Regions from separate parts of the Erwinia papayae genome, predicted to be linked through region 1. Evidence: predicted binding sites of a transcription regulator. Region 1 holds the regulator's gene; each other region holds the start of a gene.
The links. The regulator LexA, encoded in region 1, represses DNA repair genes until DNA is damaged. The targets are predictions, from matches to a motif close to TNCTGTATGTACATACAGNA.
Positions count from the first base shown of each region.

Region 2: a site for LexA is predicted at 2,686-2,705, ahead of AC3RPL_RS10805 (metal-dependent hydrolase). Genes of this name have one in related genera too.
Region 3: a site for LexA is predicted at 2,354-2,373, ahead of uvrA (excinuclease ABC subunit UvrA). Genes of this name have one in related genera too.

Region 1 is NZ_JBZCHT010000013.1:21,471-27,637, forward strand. Features, by position in the region: gene zur (zinc uptake transcriptional repressor Zur) at 1-73, shown strand, start outside; gene AC3RPL_RS16260 (CsbD family protein) at 175-384, opposite strand; gene dinF (MATE family efflux transporter DinF) at 617-1,936, opposite strand; gene lexA (transcriptional repressor LexA) at 2,029-2,637, opposite strand; gene AC3RPL_RS16275 (diacylglycerol kinase) at 2,745-3,113, opposite strand; gene plsB (glycerol-3-phosphate 1-O-acyltransferase PlsB) at 3,242-5,665, shown strand; gene ubiA (4-hydroxybenzoate octaprenyltransferase) at 5,800-6,167, opposite strand, start outside.
Region 2 is NZ_JBZCHT010000009.1:1,262,404-1,268,570, reverse strand. Features, by position in the region: gene katE (catalase HPII) at 1-243, opposite strand, end outside; gene AC3RPL_RS10810 (L-cystine transporter) at 520-1,917, opposite strand; gene AC3RPL_RS10805 (metal-dependent hydrolase) at 2,077-2,667, opposite strand; gene hxpB (hexitol phosphatase HxpB) at 2,814-3,485, opposite strand; gene AC3RPL_RS10795 (YniB family protein) at 3,657-4,196, shown strand; gene AC3RPL_RS10790 (fructosamine kinase family protein) at 4,216-5,109, opposite strand; gene AC3RPL_RS10785 (DUF481 domain-containing protein) at 5,451-6,167, shown strand, end outside.
Region 3 is NZ_JBZCHT010000002.1:451,389-457,555, forward strand. Features, by position in the region: gene AC3RPL_RS02045 (hypothetical protein) at 36-326, opposite strand; gene AC3RPL_RS02050 (DcrB/PsbP domain-containing protein) at 838-1,392, shown strand; gene ssb1 (single-stranded DNA-binding protein SSB1) at 1,620-2,150, opposite strand; gene uvrA (excinuclease ABC subunit UvrA) at 2,455-5,277, shown strand.

The DNA.
Region 1 (6,167 bases):
GGAAGCCTGCACCCATCAGGATGTGTGTCAGCATGATCATACGGTAACCAGCCGCAAGCGTGGACGTCAGTAGCTTTCATACTGGTAATAATAACCAGCTGGAGTGGGTGGGGACGGAGCGGAACGATGAGGGCGGCACCTTCCCTGTGCCGTTGATGAGAGAGTCAGACTATTTCAGAAGCGGTGGTTATTATGGCTTTCCCAGTCGCTAACCTCTTTCTCTGCCTGGTCTTTCGCATAGCCATAGCGTTCCTGAATTTTTCCCACAAGCTGATCGCGTTTACCTTCCACAACCGTCATATCGTCGTCAGTCAGCTTGCCCCATTTCTCTTTCACTTTACCTTTAATCTGTTTCCAGTTACCGCTGGCTTCATCTTTATTCATGGCATTATTCCTTCAATCAGATCTTAACGGATTTAGTGATATCGTCCCAGCAAAACGCTTAACAACAAAATGAAACGCTACAAAAATGCTGAACTTATGGTTAATTCTAGCTGGAATCTGGCAAACTTCCTGCGCAAAACTTCCGGAGGAATAACCTGAAAAATAAATTGGGGAAAAAATCATGAAAATAAAAGACTTGCATCAGTGCCGCATAGGGTAACAAGATATGTCATCAGGCAAACCAGCTGCTGTTCTGCCAGTGTCGTCGCCAGATTAGCCATAACGTCAGACCACGTAAAAGCAGGAAAACCGTTACCGCCAGCCACAGACCATGATTTCCCAGCAGCGGTACACTAAACAGCGTCAGACCGAAGCCAGCCGCTGCCACCACCATACCGTTACGCATCTCTCTGGCTCGTGTTGCCCCAATAAACATGCCATCAAGCAGATAGCACCAGACACCGCAAACAGGCATTAATATTTGCCAGAACAGGTAAGCATCTGCCTGCTGCCGCAATTCAGCAATTGAAGTCAGTAAAGCCACAATATGCGGGCCGGCAATGGCATATATCAGCGAAAAAAATAGCGCCACCAGTCCTGCCTGACGGCAGGCTGCATGCCATACACGCAGCAGATCCTTGCCGTCGCGGGCACCATATGCCTCACCCGAACAGGCCTCGACGGCGTAAGCAAATCCGTCCAGTGCATAGGCGGTAAAGGTCAGGAACATCAGCAGTACGGCGTTGACCGCCACCACCTCACTACCGAGGCGTGCCCCAAGAATGGTCATTGACAGAAAACACAGTTGAAGCATCAGCGAGCGCAGCATAATGTCACGATTCAGCCGCAGTAGCCGTGACAGATCGCCCTGCCATGCTGTCAGTAACATAGCCAGTGTGATGCCACGTAACCGGATCACCCGCCCTGCCATGTATAACCCGATTATCAGTGAGCAGTATTCAGCAATCACGGTTGCCATAGCAGCCCCCTGCACCCCCCACTTCAGGCCGATAACCAGCCACACATCCAGTACGATATTGACCAGGTTTCCCACCACCAGCAGGATAACCGGAGCACGGGCATACTGTACGCCCAGCAGCCAGCCCAACAGCACCAGGTTGGCGAGGGTGGCAGGGGCGCTCAGCCAGCGAATATTCAGGAACTGCACGGCCTGATGCAATACCGCAGGGTCGCCACCGATAACCGTCAGGGCAAGATGATTAAGCGGTGATTTGAACAGGATCAGGATGGTTCCGGCCATCAGCGCGATAAGTAGCGGCTGAATCAGCGCACGAGCCAGCACAGTTTTATCTCTCGCGCCAAACGCCTGAGCTGTCAGTCCGGTGGTACTCATCCGCAGAAAAAGAAACAACATAAACAGAAAGCTGGTAATGGTGGTGCCGACGGCCACACCGCCAAGATAGCTGGAATTATCAAGGTGGCCTGTCACAGCGGTATCAACCAGACCCAGCAGCGGCACGCTGACATTGGAAAGGATCATCGGCAATGCCAGCCGCCAGAGGTGCTTATCAGAGGAGCTGAATAATCGCATCATCGCCCACTGCGTAACGGATTCACCATTCAGCCCTCACTCCAGACGGAACGGTGACCAGTCAAGCTGCATGATTATTGTTGCGCGAGGCATTACAACCAGTTGCCGTTACGGATGACGCCCACTGCCAGACCTTCGATGGACAGGCTTTGCTTATTAAGATCGACAACAATCGGTTGGAATTCGTTATTTTCCGGCAAAAGATGGACCACGTTGCCCTGTTTTTTCAGACGCTTGACGGTAACTTCATCGTCAATCCGTGCCACCACAACCTGGCCGTTACGCACATCCTGCGTTTTATGTACCGCCAGCAGATCGCCATCCATAATACCGATATCTTTCATCGACATACCGCTGACACGCAGGAGAAAATCCGCCCCCGGTTTAAACAGGCCAGGATCAACCTGATAGTGCCCTTCAATATGCTGTTCGGCTAACAGCGGCTCACCGGCGGCCACACGGCCTATCAGTGGCAGACCTTCTTCTTCTTCCATCATCAAACGGATTCCCCGTGAGGCTCCGGAGACAATTTCAATCACGCCTTTACGCGCCAGAGCCTTGAGGTGTTCTTCCGCCGCATTGGGGGAGCGGAAACCAAGCCGGGTGGCAATTTCTGCCCGCGTGGGTGGCATGCCGGTCTGGTTAATGTGATCACGTATCAGGTCATAAACCTGTTGCTGCCTTGCCGTTAATGCTTTCATCCCGCCCCCTGGTTGTTTATACAGTCGACTGTGATTATATACAGGTATTTGCGCGTTGGAAACCAAAATTCAGGCAAAAAACAGTCATTTGTCAGATTATGCGAGCGCTAACGAAAATAGCTGACTAACAAGGTGACCCAGACGAAAATCGCCAGCATGATAGCCAGCAACACTGCGGCGGAGCCCATATCCTTGGCCCGGCCAGATAGCAGATGGAAGTTGCTGCCCGTCCGATCCACCACGGCTTCAATCGCGCTGTTGATCATCTCAACGATCATCACCAGCACGACAGAGCCTATCAGTAAAACACGCGTGACGGCGTCGACGTTCAGCCAGCAGGCAACGATAACCGCCACGACAGCCACTACGGCCTCCTGACGAAAAGCAGCCTCGTTCTGCCATGCGGCGCGAAGACCTTTCCATGAGTAGCCTGCTGCTTTTATGATGCGGGTCAATCCGCTGACACGGTTTGCCATAGGGGTAAAACCTTTATGTGATAATGACGTCATTAACTGGAGATAGCACATTTTGTAACACCAAAGATCTCAATGGCGCTTTCTGGTATGCTTGCGGCGTTTTGCTAACAAGAGGCTTCATATTGTCTATGTCAGGTTGGCGTAAGTTTTATTATAACATACTGAATTTACCGGTTAAATTTCTGGTAAAGAGTAAAGCAATCCCTGCTGAGCCGATTGCTGAACTGGGGCTGGACACCTCACGTCCTATTATGTATGTGCTGCCATACGATTCAAAGGCCGATCTACTGGCCCTGCGCGAGCAGTGCCGCAAGCAGGAACTCCCCGACCCGCTGGAACCTCTGGAAATCGATGGTACGGTACTGCCACGCCACGTATTTATTCATGATGGTCCCCGCGTATTCCCCTACTTTGTACCAAATCTTGAATCGGTGAAGCTGTTTCACGATTATCTGGATTTACACCGCAGTAACCCGCGTCTTGACGTGCAAATGGTGCCTGTTTCGGTGATGTTTGGCCGGGCGCCGGGCCGTGAAGTCCAGGGTGAAGAACAGCCCCATTTGCGGGTGCTGAACGGCATTCAGAAATTTTTTGCCGTACTCTGGCTGGGCCGGGACAGCTTTGTGCGTTTTTCTCCCATTGTCTCTTTGCGCCGGATGGCCACGGAGCACGGCACCGACAAAACTATTGCCCAGAAGCTGGCAAGAGTCGCGAGTATGCACTTCGCCCGCCAGCGACTGGCCGCCATCGGGCCTCGTCTGCCCGTACGTCAGGATTTATTCAACAAGCTGTTGCAGTCCAAAGCGATTGCTAAAGCAATAGAAGATGAAGCGCGCAGTAAAAAAATCTCCCGCGAGAAAGCACAGCAAAATGCCGTCGAACTGATGGAAGAGATCGCGGCCGATTTTTCTTATGAAGCTATCCGCCTGACCGACCGTGTGATGGGCTGGCTGTGGAGCAAGCTCTATCAGGGCATTAACGTCAACGGCGGTGAACGCGTGCTTCAGCTGGCGCAGGACGGACATGAAATCGTCTACGTCCCCTGCCACCGCAGCCACATGGATTATCTGCTGCTCTCCTACGTGCTCTATCATCAGGGACTGGTGCCGCCGCACATTGCCGCCGGGATCAACCTTAACTTCTGGCCCGCCGGGCCCATTTTCCGCCGCCTTGGTGCTTTCTTTATTCGCCGCACCTTCAAGGGTAATAAGCTCTATTCCACCGTATTTCGCGAATATCTCGGCGAACTGTTTACCCGTGGCTATTCCGTTGAATACTTCGTTGAAGGCGGGCGCTCCCGCACTGGCCGCCTGTTGGATCCAAAAACCGGCACGCTGTCGATGACTATCCAGGCCATGCTTCGTGGGGGTAATCGTCCTATTACCCTGGTGCCGATTTATATTGGTTATGAGCATGTGATGGAGGTGGGAACCTACGCCAAAGAGCTGCGTGGTGCGACCAAGGAGAAAGAAGGCTTTGTGCAGATGGTGCACGGCTTGCGTAAGTTGCGCAATCTCGGCCAGGGCTATGTCAACTTCGGTGAACCTCTGCCGCTGGTAAGTTATCTGAACAAGCATGTTCCGGAATGGCGTGAGGCCATTGACCCGCTGGAGTCACAACGTCCGGCGTGGCTGACGCCAGCGGTAAACGATATCGCTCAGCGGGTGATGGTGCGGATCAACAATGCCGGGGCAGCCAACGCCATGAACCTGTGTGTAACGGCACTGCTCTCTTCACGTCAGCGCTCACTGACCCGCGAGCAGATGATCGATCAATTAAGCTGCTATACCCAGCTGATGCGCAATGTGCCTTATTCGCCAGATGCAACGGTGCCAGAGATGACGCCAGAGAAGCTGCTGGATCATGCTCTGGGGATGAATAAGTTCGAAATTGAGCAGGATAACATTGGTGAAATCATTGTATTGCCACGCGAGCAGGCGGTACTGATGACCTACTACCGTAACAATATTCACCATATGCTGGTGATGCCTTCGGTCATCGCCGTGATCCTGATGCAACATCGCGAGATAACCCGTGCCGAACTGCTCCGTCAGGTCAGCGTCATTTATCCGATGCTGAAAACTGAGCTGTTCCTGCGTTGGGAAAAAGAAGCGCTGCCATCCTTACTGGATGCGCTGGTCAGTGAGATGGCCCGACAGAATCTGCTGAATGCCGATGAACATACCCTGCGTCTGAGCACCTTGCGTTTCCATACGTTGCAACTCCTCGCCGCCGGAGTGCGGGAGACGCTGCAACGCTACGCTATTACCTTTTCAATCCTCAGCGCTAATCCATCCATTAATCGTGGCACGCTGGAAAAAGAGAGCCGCACTATGGCTCAGCGTTTATCGGTGCTGCACGGGATTAATGCGCCTGAATTCTTCGACAAAGCGGTGTTTTCCACGCTGGTACTGACGCTGCGTGATGAGGGTTATATCAGTGATACCGGTGATGCGTTGGTTGAACAGACGCAAAAGGTTTACCAGATGCTGGCAGATTTGATTACTCAGGAAGTCAGAATGACCATTGAGAGTGCGGTGGCACACGAATAGGCGTTGAGCGCAGGCTGAGCGCGCAGTGCCTCAGCCCGGCCAGTACATCAAGCTGAGGCTCGCACGCCAGGGACGGCACCATCGACGGACAATTCTTTTTCATCCGACGTTAACCCTCCCTTAACCGTGGCTACTCACAGCCAGCCTGCAACAGGCCCTGTACTCAGTGCAATGCCAACAAACAGCACCAGTCCGACGTAATTATTATTGAGAAAAGCCTGGAAACAGGCATCCCGATCCCGACCGACGATCAGCCTTTGTTGGTGAATAAACAAGGTGCCAGCCAGCAAAACTGACCAGTAAAACGCCCCACCCAGCTGCATCATCCAGCCCGTCAGCGCCATCAGCATCAGTGTGGCAAATTGCAGTAAGCCAATAATCAGCTTGTCAAAACGACCAAATAAAATGGCGGTGGATTTTACGCCAATACGTAAATCATCATCACGGTCCACCATCGCATACTGAGTGTCATACGCCACCGTCCAGCAGATATTGGCGAAGA
Region 2 (6,167 bases), on a different contig from region 1:
GGTCAGGGGGAAATTTTCGCTGCCCTTACGAAAGGTTTCCAGCGCGTCGATTTTTGCATTACGGGTATCAGGGGCTTTCAGACTGCCCGGCGCAGTAGGCTGTTTGCCGGGGGGCGTCGGTTCCGCCAGCGGTTTATAAGAACGCCCTTCGGGTGCCAGAGAATCCATGCCGGGTCTGGCTGAATCAGGCCCGGTTGCAGGGGCATTGTGGCTTATTTCCTTATTATCAGTTTCTTTCGACATGTGCTTTGCTCCGGTAGTGGTCACTTCAGACTTCAGTAACTATAGAACAGTGGTACAGGTACGCCTGTTCAGCGCAGGGTTAAGCCGCCTGGCAGAATGCTTACCGGTGGGAAATGGTAGGAGTGGGGCAGGTTAGCGTGATGACGGTGGCATCTCATCTCTGCCCCGGAGGATTTCGTTATGGCGAACAAGGTCGGGGCGGAGGTCATTCACCGCGAAAAATGAAAGAGGCCGGATGACCGGCCTCAGCTGAGAAATATTTAAGCGTGCAGAGGGTTAGCGCTGGGCTAATGCCACATCGTTTTCGGCATCACTGTTCATCCGTGATTTATCTGTCTGCTTCAGCCACTGGCTGGTCAGCGTCCCGGCGGTTACCGAGCCGTTAACATTCAGGGCAGTTCGGCCCATATCAATCAGCGGTTCAATTGAGATCAGTAATGCCACCAGCGTCACCGGCAGTCCAAGCGTTGGCAGTACGATCAGCGCGGCGAATGTTGCGCCGCCCCCGACGCCTGCCACACCGGCAGAGCTGAGCGTCACAACACCGACCAGCGTGGCGATCCACATCGGGTCAAAGGGGTTAATACCCACCGTGGGCGCGACCATTACTGCCAGCATCGTGGGATAAAGCCCGGCACAGCCGTTCTGCCCAATGGTGGCGCCAAATGAGGCTGCAAAGCTGGCAATGGATTCAGGAATGCCCAGACGGCGGGTTTGTGCTTCAACGCTCAGTGGAATAGTGGCGGCACTGGAACGGCTGGTGAAGGCAAATGTCAGCACCGGCCACATTTTCCGGAAAAAACGTCCGGGATTAACGCCGTTAACTGACAGTAACAGCGCATGGACCGCAAACATAATCGCCAGTCCCAGATAAGAAGCCAGCACGAATCCACCCAGTTTGATGATGTCATTCATGTTTGAGCTGGCCACGACTTTAGTCATCAGCGCCATCACACCGTAAGGGGTCAGTTTCATAATCAGCCTGACCAGCTTCATCACCCAGGCCTGTAAGACGTCGATGGCTGCCAGCACACGTTCGCCCTTCGGTTTATCATCTCTTAACAGGTGCAGAGCGGCGACGCCGAGGAACGCAGCAAAGATAACCACGCTGATAATGGATGTCGGATTCGCGCCGGTCAAATCGGCAAACGGATTTTTTGGGATAAAGGAAAGCAGCAGTTGAGGCGGCGACAGATCGGCGACTTTACCAACGTAATTAGATTGCAGGGCAGCAAGGCGCGCCGTTTCCTGCGCACCCTGGACCAGACCACTGGCGTTCAGGCCAAACAGCCAGGTGACGAATACGCCCACCAGTGCGGAAATCGCAGTCGTAAACAGCAGAACGCTGATAGTCAGCGTGCTGATTTTGCCCAGAGAAGAAGCGTTGTGCAGTCGTGCCACCGCGCTGAGGATCGAAGCAAAAACCAGCGGCATCACAATCATTTGCAGCAGCTGAACATAGCCGTTGCCTGCGAGATTAAACCACGTGATTGAGGTTTTTAGCGTCGGATTATCTGCGCCATAAATAGTTTGTAAAGACAGCCCAAACAGTACGCCAATCACCAGGCCCGTCAGCACCCGTCTGGACAGGCTCCAGCTACTGTTGCCGCATCTGGCCAGAATGACCAGCAGAATGATAAATGCCGCCAGGTTAGCCAGTAATGGAAAGTTCATCCCCGTATCTCCAATGGTTTCGGGGTTGACTTCGCCCCGTCAATAACTGTTATTTTTTGTTGCGCAACAGGTGCGTCTTTGCGCGCATGTTAACAGTGAGGGCAGAAACAGCGATATATCCAAAAGACATGTCTTATAGCTAATGGGCATTAAAAACCGCTACCAGGCTGGTTGCTGTTTAATTAAGCGGCCGATGCTGTTCTGAACGGAATTAATCATTTGCGCCGGCCAGCCGTTTGCGCCTGAGGGCGGCATACCTGGAGGAAACCACATGGCGTACCCCACCAGCGCCAGACACAAGGCTCTCTCCAGTTGATTGCCTTTCTGGCTGTTCAGTAATGGCAGACGAAAACGCCAGCGGCACGGCCACAGCAATGGCACCCCGGCAGGGGTAAGCATGTCGGCGGCGATATGACTCAGATAGCCCAGTACCAGGCCCTGAAAGGCATCGGCGGGAATAATTCCCTGTGAAGGAATTTTCAGTTGTAACAACGCCACCGCAGCAATCACCGCCAGCAGGGAGTGGGTAAACCCCCGGTGACCGAACAGCCGGGCGACCGGATGAGAGATCCATTTCAGGCGCTGGCCCAGAAACGATTTAGGATGGTCAATATCCGGTAGCAGGCAGGTCAGCAGTGCGGCGGGAATGATGTGCCACCAGTCACCGCTTGCCAGTTCTGGCGTCAGCTCAGCCCGTTTGGCAAATATGGCGCTGGCGATAGCAAAAATTAGATGGCCTTCGGCCGTCATGATCACACCCGGTTATATTACTGTCATTTCATCCAGTATAGGGGATATATACAGTGTAATAAACAGGTTACGTTGTAACGAAAGATAAATAATTTTCCTGCTTAAATCTCAGACTCTCCACAGCCAGACCAATGCCGGTCCGGGGATCAATTTCCCAGCAGTGCTTTTTTAGTCAGTTCAGTGAGCGATCTGAGCTGCACATCCGCCAGCTTCCATCGGGCATCACTGGCGAACTGAGGTGCAGGGACCACCACAGAACGCATTCGGGCCGCTTTTGTCGCAATCATACCGTTGAAGGAGTCTTCCAGCGTCACGCAGCAAAGAGGGTCAACATCAAGCGCTGCGGCGGCATCAAGATAAACCTGCGGATGTGGTTTGCTGTAAGGAAGCGATTCCGCAGAGATCAGCACGCTGAAGTCATCGCGCAGCTCAAACATTTCCAGGACCCGCTCCAGCATAGTTAAAGGCGAAGCGGAAGCCAGACCGATTTTCAGTCCCTCAGCCTGACATAGCTGTAATGCCTGCTTAACGCCGGGTAACAGTGGACGGCTTTCTTCAATCAACTCCAGGGTACGGGCTATGATACGGCGGGTGATCACCTGCTGATCGGGGCCTCTCCAGGGCTGTGCCTCGAACCACATTCTCACCACCTGATCGATACGCAGACCCACGGTGTCAGGCATTTCGCTGCGTCTGGTGAGATCCACGCCTAACTGAGCGAATATTTCCAGCTCAGCTCTCTCCCACAGGGGTTCAGAATCGATTATCAGTCCATCCATATCAAAGATTGCTGCCACAACCGGGTGGGAACGGGACATATTCAGCCTCCATCAGAAATTTACAGATACCTTAGCAGAACGACCATGCTGCAACATCTTTCCATCCATCACGCTTTCTGACCCACAGGAGGTGAGAACCACTTTTTACAGGCAGATTTTATTTTCAAAGGGTAAACTTAGAGCCACATTTCAGGATGACAGGAAGAAAGCATGACTTATCAACAGGCTGGCCGGATCGCAATACTTAAAAGAAGTGCTGGCTGGGTTATTTTTATTCCGGCGTTAATCTCAACATTAATCTCACTGATGGGATTTCTTGAGAAAAGCCGTGAAAAACGGGAAGGCATTAATGCGGTAATGCAGGACTTCTCTCACGTCATGATCGATATGATCCGCTTCAATACCGGCTTTCTGAACAGCTTCTGGAATAATTCGCCAGTGCCGGATTTCAATCATGGTAGCAATATTACTTTCTGGATTATCTACGTGATGATTTTCATCGGCCTGGCTTTACAGGCATCGGGTGCCAGAATGTGGCGTCAGTCGCGTCGTCTGAAAGAAGGCGTTGAGGATCAGTTAATCCTGGAAAATGCCAGAGGGGCGGAAGGGCGAAGCCGCCAGCAGCTGGAAGAGAAAATTGTGGTGCCCGGACATAGCATTTTTCTGCAATTTTTCCCGCTGTATATTCTGCCGGTGGCCGTCGCCGTCGCGGGCTATTTTATCCTGAAGTTGTTGGGTTTTATCGGCTGAATCCCCGGGCTTCTCAATATCAATCCGGTTTGACGTGCTGCACTTTTGGCCCATCCGGGTCCAGCAGCGCACCCACCGCCCGCTGAGCCTCTGTTATCCAGTCGCCGCCAAACACGTTAGCCCGGTTGAGCAGATAATAGAGCCGATATACGGGCTGACGCGACAGGTAGCCAGTCGGCAATGGCCATACTGACTGATAACCGTGCAGAATGTGTTGTGGCAACGTTGGGAAGTCTGGCAGCAACGCCAGATCGCACTCTCTGTCTCCCCAGTAACAGGCGGGGTCAAAGATCCACGGCCCGCAGTGACTGTTGCCGTAGTTTGCAGGCCACAGGTCGCCGTGCAGCAGTGAAGGCTGGGGATGGTGCGAGGCCAGTAATCTCTCAGCGCAATCGATGATCAATTCGCTGTTGCCATATTGAATGCCTTTTTCCGCCGCCAGCAGCAACTGCCAGCCAATGCGTTGCTCGGAAAAAAAGTGTGACCAACGGCGCAACCAGTTGTTGGGCTGAGGGGAGGTGGTGAAATTGTTATCAAAATCCAGCCCAAATTGCGGTTGCTCACTCCATTGATGCAGCCGCGCCAGCTGTTCACCCAGTTGTCTGGCACTTTCACCGTCCATCGGCCGCAGTGGGATATACTCCAGCAGAAGAAAGCTGACATCACGATCGCTACCCACCCCATAGACTGTCGGCACTTTCACCGTTCCCGTGCGTGCCAGCAATTCAAGTTGTTCTGCTTCCCTGATAAACAGGTCGAGCATGTCGCGTGAATTGCATTTTACAAAGACATCACGCTCACCATAGCGGGCTCTCCACGTCGAGTGTATTTCTCCATCAGATAACCGGATACGCTGGGTAATTTCAGCAATTGCAAACTGCTCACTTAACAGACGACCAATGGCTGACCACATAGGGTACTCCTTTTTACGCTGTTCACTGTGGGAGGATGATTATTTCCGTCAGAAAACACCTCACGCACCTGGCAATTTAATATTCAATATGTTGAGACGAGCGGTTGCACGCTGTTGTCTCTGTCAGATGTTTCCTGTTTACAATGTGGTGAAAAATTTGCAACTAACCGTTATAATTCGCCATGTTAATGAGATGATTCTCATTTGGTGGGCTTGGCGGGCCTGTTAGCTGAAAAAATATATATTTAATAAAATGTTACGATTCTTACCGTAAATTACATTGATCGTCCTCTGAAACTCTTCAGACTCACCCTTTTAACCTGTCGTACGGATCAAATTTAATGAAAGCGCTTAACAAGCTGTCTGCACTACTTTTACTCTCCGGGGCCTCGATATGCCATCAGGCACTGGCGGATAACAACGTTTTTACCGTCATGGATGATCCTTCAACGGCAAAAAAAACCTTCGAAGGTAATGCTGCCGCGGGCTATCTTGCTCAGACGGGAAACACCACCAGTTCATCACTGACGGCTAACACCAATATGACCTGGTATCAGCCCTCAACGGCATACAGCTTGTGGGGTAACGCCAGTAATACTTCATCTAATGACGTACGTGCTTCTGAAACTTACCAGATTGGTGGACGTACCCGTTACAACCTGAACTCGGCTGATTACCTGTTTGGTCAGGCCAGCTGGTTAAACGATCGTTTTAACGGTTATGATGGACGCTCTATCCTTGCTGCCGGTTACGGTCGTCAGATACTTAATGGTCCGGTGCATTCGTTACGTGTGGAAGCCGGTCCTGGCGTGCGTTACGATGACTACCACGACGGTGGGCATGAAACCCAGGCACTGGCCTATGGGGCATTGAGCTACCAGTGGCAACTGACCGACACCACGAAGTTTATTCAGGGTGTTTCCGTACTGGGAAGCGATGATACCACCGTAAACTCAGAAACCGGTCTTCAGGTAGCGATCAACAGCCATTTTGCACTTAAGCTGGCTTATAATGTGACCTGGAACCAGAATCCGCCGTCTTCAGCACCGGACAAAACG
Region 3 (6,167 bases), on a different contig from region 1:
TGATTGTTTTTTATGCTTATGATTTTAAATGACTTTTATTTTATTGATAAATAAATTACCGCGCAGATAACACTTATAAGCAGGGCAGGCCATTGCATGGGAATATAAAAAAAGTGATGGCGTAAGCCAGAGCTATCAATTCTTCTGTTTAATAAAAATCCCACCAGGGTATTAATCGCTGAACCGATTCCTGCACCCAGAAGAACCTGTTCCAGTGATGTATTACCCTGCCTGACCGTAGGGTCTGGAAATAACCACATGGACAACAGAATCATCAATATGGGAGTGAGAAGTGTCAGAATACCGGCACCACGATAGATAATCATTAAAGAAGTTCTCGTCAGAATGAGAAATATATGTTAATTTTTTGTGAATTATACATTGAGCTTTTTAAAATTCAAGGGTGAAGACAATGATTGTCTGGAAGGGCGTGGGTTTTTTCGTTGCTGCATTAATTGCTGTTGCTTACGTATTTTGCAAATGGACTATTAATATCATCTGGCAGGATGGTTATTTCTCAACGCATTAATGGGCAACAGGCGTAACATTTATCCTTTCCGCCATTTTTTGTACGGTTTTTATTTTGCTTATAAAGCAGGAAAAAACCCTGGACTACATTGCCAGGATGACCAACAGCTAACCAATGATGGCACCTGAAAAAACGCACAGTTTCTTTTTTATCCCGGTCATTTACTGGCCGGTGATTCTGTTTTTATCCGGTCTGGGCATATGTATTTATGACCTGATGAAGTAAGCCACTACCTGTAATCTGCATATGGTGTGTGCCATCTTTATTCCGGCGTAACAAGAACATTAACCATAAAGAGGGAGTTTAAAGTGAAGTTAAAAAAATCATTAAACGTTATCGGCACACTTTGTCTGTTGGTCACACTTACCATCACGACGGTTGAAGCATCGGCTGCTGAAAGTCAGTCATCTACAACAGCCAACAGCGAAGTCCTGACACTGCTTGAGGGTAAGCTGTCTTTTAAACTTCAGGGTTATGACGTTCAGCCGGTTCCGGGCAATGGTCCTGGCAAAATGTATGTCAATAAGCAGGCTAAGCGCGTGCTGATCATTGGCGAAGAGGATGTTCCGTTAATTTCCCGTAGTCTCAGTGAACAGGAGGCTCTTGAAAGTATGGAAGAATCTATCAAGGAGCGGCAAAAACAGGCTTCACCAGCCTATACCGTAACCAGCGAAAAAACTGAAAACGTTAAGGGTCTGAAGGTGTATCACATTGAAGCCACCAGTAATATGGGCGGGAATAATGTGCTCCAGGATACGTTAATAGCTACAGCTGACAATAAATTCACTGTTATTCAGGTTATTTCTAATCCTAAAAATAAGGCGGGTCACATCAGCGCGGTGAACAATATCCTCGGTAAGTGAAATATTTCCGGCCTTATAAGGAGAGGAATGCCCACCACATTCAGATCACAATCTGGCTCGCCCTGGCGCAATATCTGATACTTCAGGTAGGCAAAACGCATAGATTTGTGCCGGGAGAGTCTTACAAAGAAAAGCCCCGAATAACGGGGCTTGCAACAGATACGCTAACGGCTGCTAATAACCTGGAATATCGAGATAACCATCTGATTTTTTTTAAAAAACCTGAATCAGAATGGAATATCGTCGTCAAAATCCATCGGTGGTTCATTGTTTGCCGGTGCGCTGTTCTGCTGGGGTTGTGGTCGCGACTGCTGACCACCACTGAACTGGTTTCCGCCCTGCGGCTGCTGTGGCTGACCCCAGCCATTGTTGTTGCCCTGACCACCGCCAGCCGGCGCGCCGCCACCCTGACGGCCACCCAGCATCTGCATGGTTCCACCCACGTTAACTACAACTTCGGTGGTGTATTTCTCCACGCCAGCCTGATCGGTCCACTTGCGGGTCTGAAGCGAACCTTCGATATATACCTGAGAACCTTTACGCAGATATTCGCCTGCAACTTCGGCCAGCTTGCCGAACAGCACCACGCGATGCCACTCGGTTTTTTCTTTGGTTTCACCGGTCTGCTTATCACGCCAGCTTTCAGACGTAGCCAGAGTAATGTTGGCAACAGCACCGCCATTCGGCATGTAACGGACTTCAGGATCCTGACCCAGGTTGCCCACCAGGATCACTTTGTTTATGCCTCTGCTGGCCATGTTCGCGTCTCCGATAAATGTTCTGCGTTAAGTCTAAGCCGGAAATTCTAACATTGTATACCCGCAAATCCTATCTTCCGATCGCGATCGACAGGGACAGATGCCGCTTGCAGTGTTACATCTTGCCGCGCAGGCAGGCTCGTAAATTTTCCCCCGTCATCGCCAGCTGTCTTCCCGACCTGACATCCGACCACGCCACAGAACACTGTATATCCATTCAGGTTTTTTTGTGCCATAATGACAGGCTTCATTCTGGCCGTGCCAGACAGGCATGGTGAGGTCTGCGTTAATCCGGGAATTGTGAATGGATAAGATCGAAGTTCGGGGTGCACGCACCCATAATTTGAAAAATATCAACCTGATCATCCCTCGCGACAAACTGATTGTGGTCACCGGCCTGTCAGGTTCAGGTAAGTCTTCGCTGGCGTTTGACACGCTCTATGCAGAAGGACAACGTCGCTATGTGGAGTCGCTGTCGGCCTATGCGCGTCAGTTTCTTTCCCTGATGGAGAAGCCGGATGTCGATCACATCGAGGGCCTGTCCCCCGCAATTTCCATAGAGCAGAAATCAACCTCGCACAACCCGCGTTCCACCGTGGGCACCATCACGGAAATTCATGATTACCTGCGCCTGCTGTTTGCGCGCGTAGGGGAGCCGCGCTGTCCGGATCACGATGTACCTCTCGCGGCTCAGACGGTCAGCCAGATGGTGGATAACGTGCTGTCGCAGCCTGAAGGACGCCGCCTGATGCTGCTTGCTCCCATCGTCAAAGAGCGTAAGGGCGAGCATGCGAAAACGCTGGAGAATCTCGCCTCACAGGGCTATATACGCGCGCGTATTGATGGCGAAGTGTGCGATCTCTCCGATCCCCCCAAACTGGAGCTGCAAAAGAAGCACACCATTGAAGTGGTGGTGGATCGCTTCAAGGTGCGCGAGGATCTGCAACAACGCCTCGCAGAGTCCTTTGAAACGGCGCTGGAGCTATCCGGTGGCACTGCCGTCGTTGCCGATATGGACGACAGCAGTGCGGAAGAGCTGCTGTTTTCTGCCAACTTTGCCTGCCCGGTCTGCGGCTACAGCATGAGCGAGCTGGAACCACGTCTGTTCTCCTTTAACAATCCGGCAGGAGCCTGTCCGACCTGTGACGGACTGGGCGTCCAGCAATATTTCGATCCGGATCGGGTGGTACAAAACCCGGAGCTGTCGCTGGCCGGCGGGGCCATTCGCGGTTGGGATCGCCGTAATTTTTATTACTTCCAGATGCTGCGTTCGCTGGCCGAACACCTGTCATTTGATATCGAAGCCCCTTTCAACTCACTCGATGCCGCCACACGTAAGGTGATCCTGTACGGTTCAGGCAAAGAAAATATTGAGTTTAAGTACATTAACGATCGGGGCGATACCTCGGTCCGCCGCCATCCGTTCGAAGGCGTACTGCACAATATGGAGCGCCGTTATAAAGAGACGGAATCCACCGCCGTGCGTGAAGACCTGGCGAAATTTATCAGCAACCGCTCCTGCACCAGTTGTGATGGCACGCGTCTGCGACGTGAAGCCCGCCATGTATTTGTTGAAAATACCAGCCTGCCAACGATTTCCGATATGAGCATCGGCCATGCAATGGAATTTTTCCACAACATGAAGCTGAGTGGTCAGCGGGCAAAAATCGCCGAGAAGGTGCTGAAAGAGATTGGCGATCGCCTGAAATTTCTGGTTAACGTTGGCCTCAATTATCTGTCAATGTCCCGCTCGGCGGAAACCCTCTCCGGCGGCGAAGCGCAGCGTATCCGTCTGGCCAGTCAGATCGGTGCCGGTCTGGTCGGGGTAATGTACGTGCTGGATGAGCCATCAATCGGCCTGCACCAGCGCGACAATGAACGACTGCTGGAAACGCTGGTGCATCTGCGTAATCTTGGCAACACAGTGATCGTGGTGGAGCACGATGAAGATGCGATCCGGGCCGCAGACCATGTGATTGATATCGGCCCTGGCGCGGGCGTGCATGGCGGTCAGGTGGTAGCGGAAGGAACCGTAGAGGATATCATGGCGGTGGAGGCCTCACTGACCGGTCAGTTCCTCAGCGGCAAGCGGGGCATTGCCGTACCGAAAGAGCGTGTTAAAGCCGATCCTAACAAGGTCCTGAAGCTGACCGGCGCGAAAGGCAACAACCTGAAAGACGTGACTCTGACGCTGCCGGTCGGTCTGTTCAGCTGTATCACCGGCGTATCGGGTTCCGGCAAATCAACGTTAATTAACGACACGCTGTTCCCGATTGCGCAGCGGCTGTTAAACGGTGCCACGCTTGCCGAACCCGCACCTTATCGTGAAATCAGCGGTATGGAACATTTCGATAAGGTTATCGATATTGATCAAAGCCCGATTGGCCGTACGCCGCGCTCCAACCCGGCAACGTATACCGGCATTTTTACTCCGGTCCGTGAGCTGTTTGCCGGTGTTCCGGAATCGCGCAGCCGTGGCTACACGCCGGGACGTTTTAGTTTTAACGTTCGTGGTGGTCGCTGCGAAGCCTGCCAGGGTGATGGCGTAATCAAGGTAGAGATGCACTTTCTGCCCGATATTTACGTGCCTTGTGACCAGTGCAAAGGCAAACGCTACAACCGCGAAACGCTGGAGATAAAATACAAAGGCAAAAGCATTCATGAAGTGCTGGAGATGACCATTGAGGAAGCGCGGGAATTCTTTGAGGCCGTTCCGGCGCTGGCACGCAAGCTGCAAACGCTGATGGATGTCGGGCTTTCCTATATCCGCCTGGGTCAGTCGGCCACCACCCTGTCGGGAGGTGAGGCACAGCGCGTTAAGCTGGCACGAGAATTGTCCAAACGCGGCACAGGCCAGACGTTGTATATCCTTGATGAGCCGACCACCGGCCTGCATTTTGCTGATATTCAGCAACTGCTGGAAGTACTGCATCAGTTGCGCGACCAGGGCAACACCATCGTGGTGATTGAGCACAATCTGGATGTGATTAAAACCGCTGACTGGATTGTTGATCTGGGGCCGGAAGGCGGCAGCGGGGGTGGAGAGATCCTTGTATCCGGCACGCCGGAGACGGTGGCAAAATGCAAAGCGTCACACACCGCGCGCTTCCTTAAGCCGCTGCTGTAAAAAAAGTGATTAAGCCGGTCATTTTCTCTGACCGGCTTAAAAATATAATCCTTAAGATGTGGCAGGCATGACCGTTATTAAAATAAAATCCGAAGAATAGGTTCTTAACAGTTAACCATTGAAAATCATGATACATTCAGGCGGAATACGGCTTTATTTAACACGCTTTATTTCTTTTAATTTTCCATCATTAGCCTGATACCATTCATTATGTATCCTGTATCTTCATACGTTCGCATCATCATCTGCCATACCGGCTGACGAAAATTGTCAGAGCCGCAGCAATCAACTTGTAAAAATATTATAACAGTAGCTGACAGTCCGACATCCTTTGACAAAGAAAAAACAAGCAGATTTTTTCGAGAAAATTATCTGAATGGCCCAGCTTCTTAAAAAGAAGTAAAAAAATTCATTTCATTGCCAATAGCGGTTAAAATCGATCAATTTGCAAAAATGAAAAAACCTAAGCGCAACCGACGCGGTATATTTATATGACATGCCAGGAAAAGGAGATACTTCTGTTGCCTCTTCTTTCATCGACTCAACACCATTCAAAGCCAGTACGGTACACCATAAGAACGACATTATAGTCGATGGAAACTCATCCGAAGAATTATATGGTGCATCAAAGCTGCCTGTATTCCATTATCTTATCAATCATCCAGATATTACGTCAGATGACGGAGTATATAAGAACATCATTATCAGGAGGGATGGGGAACTTTTTTTCAACAGACCATGCCGATACCTTTATGTCAGGAAAAAGCACCCCATTATTTACGCCTGAATAATTGCGGGCATTTTTACCCGACAGAAAAATATAATTTATTGAATAATACAGAACAAAAAAAATTCATTCTTACATCATTTAATCCGATTTTGAAAAAATA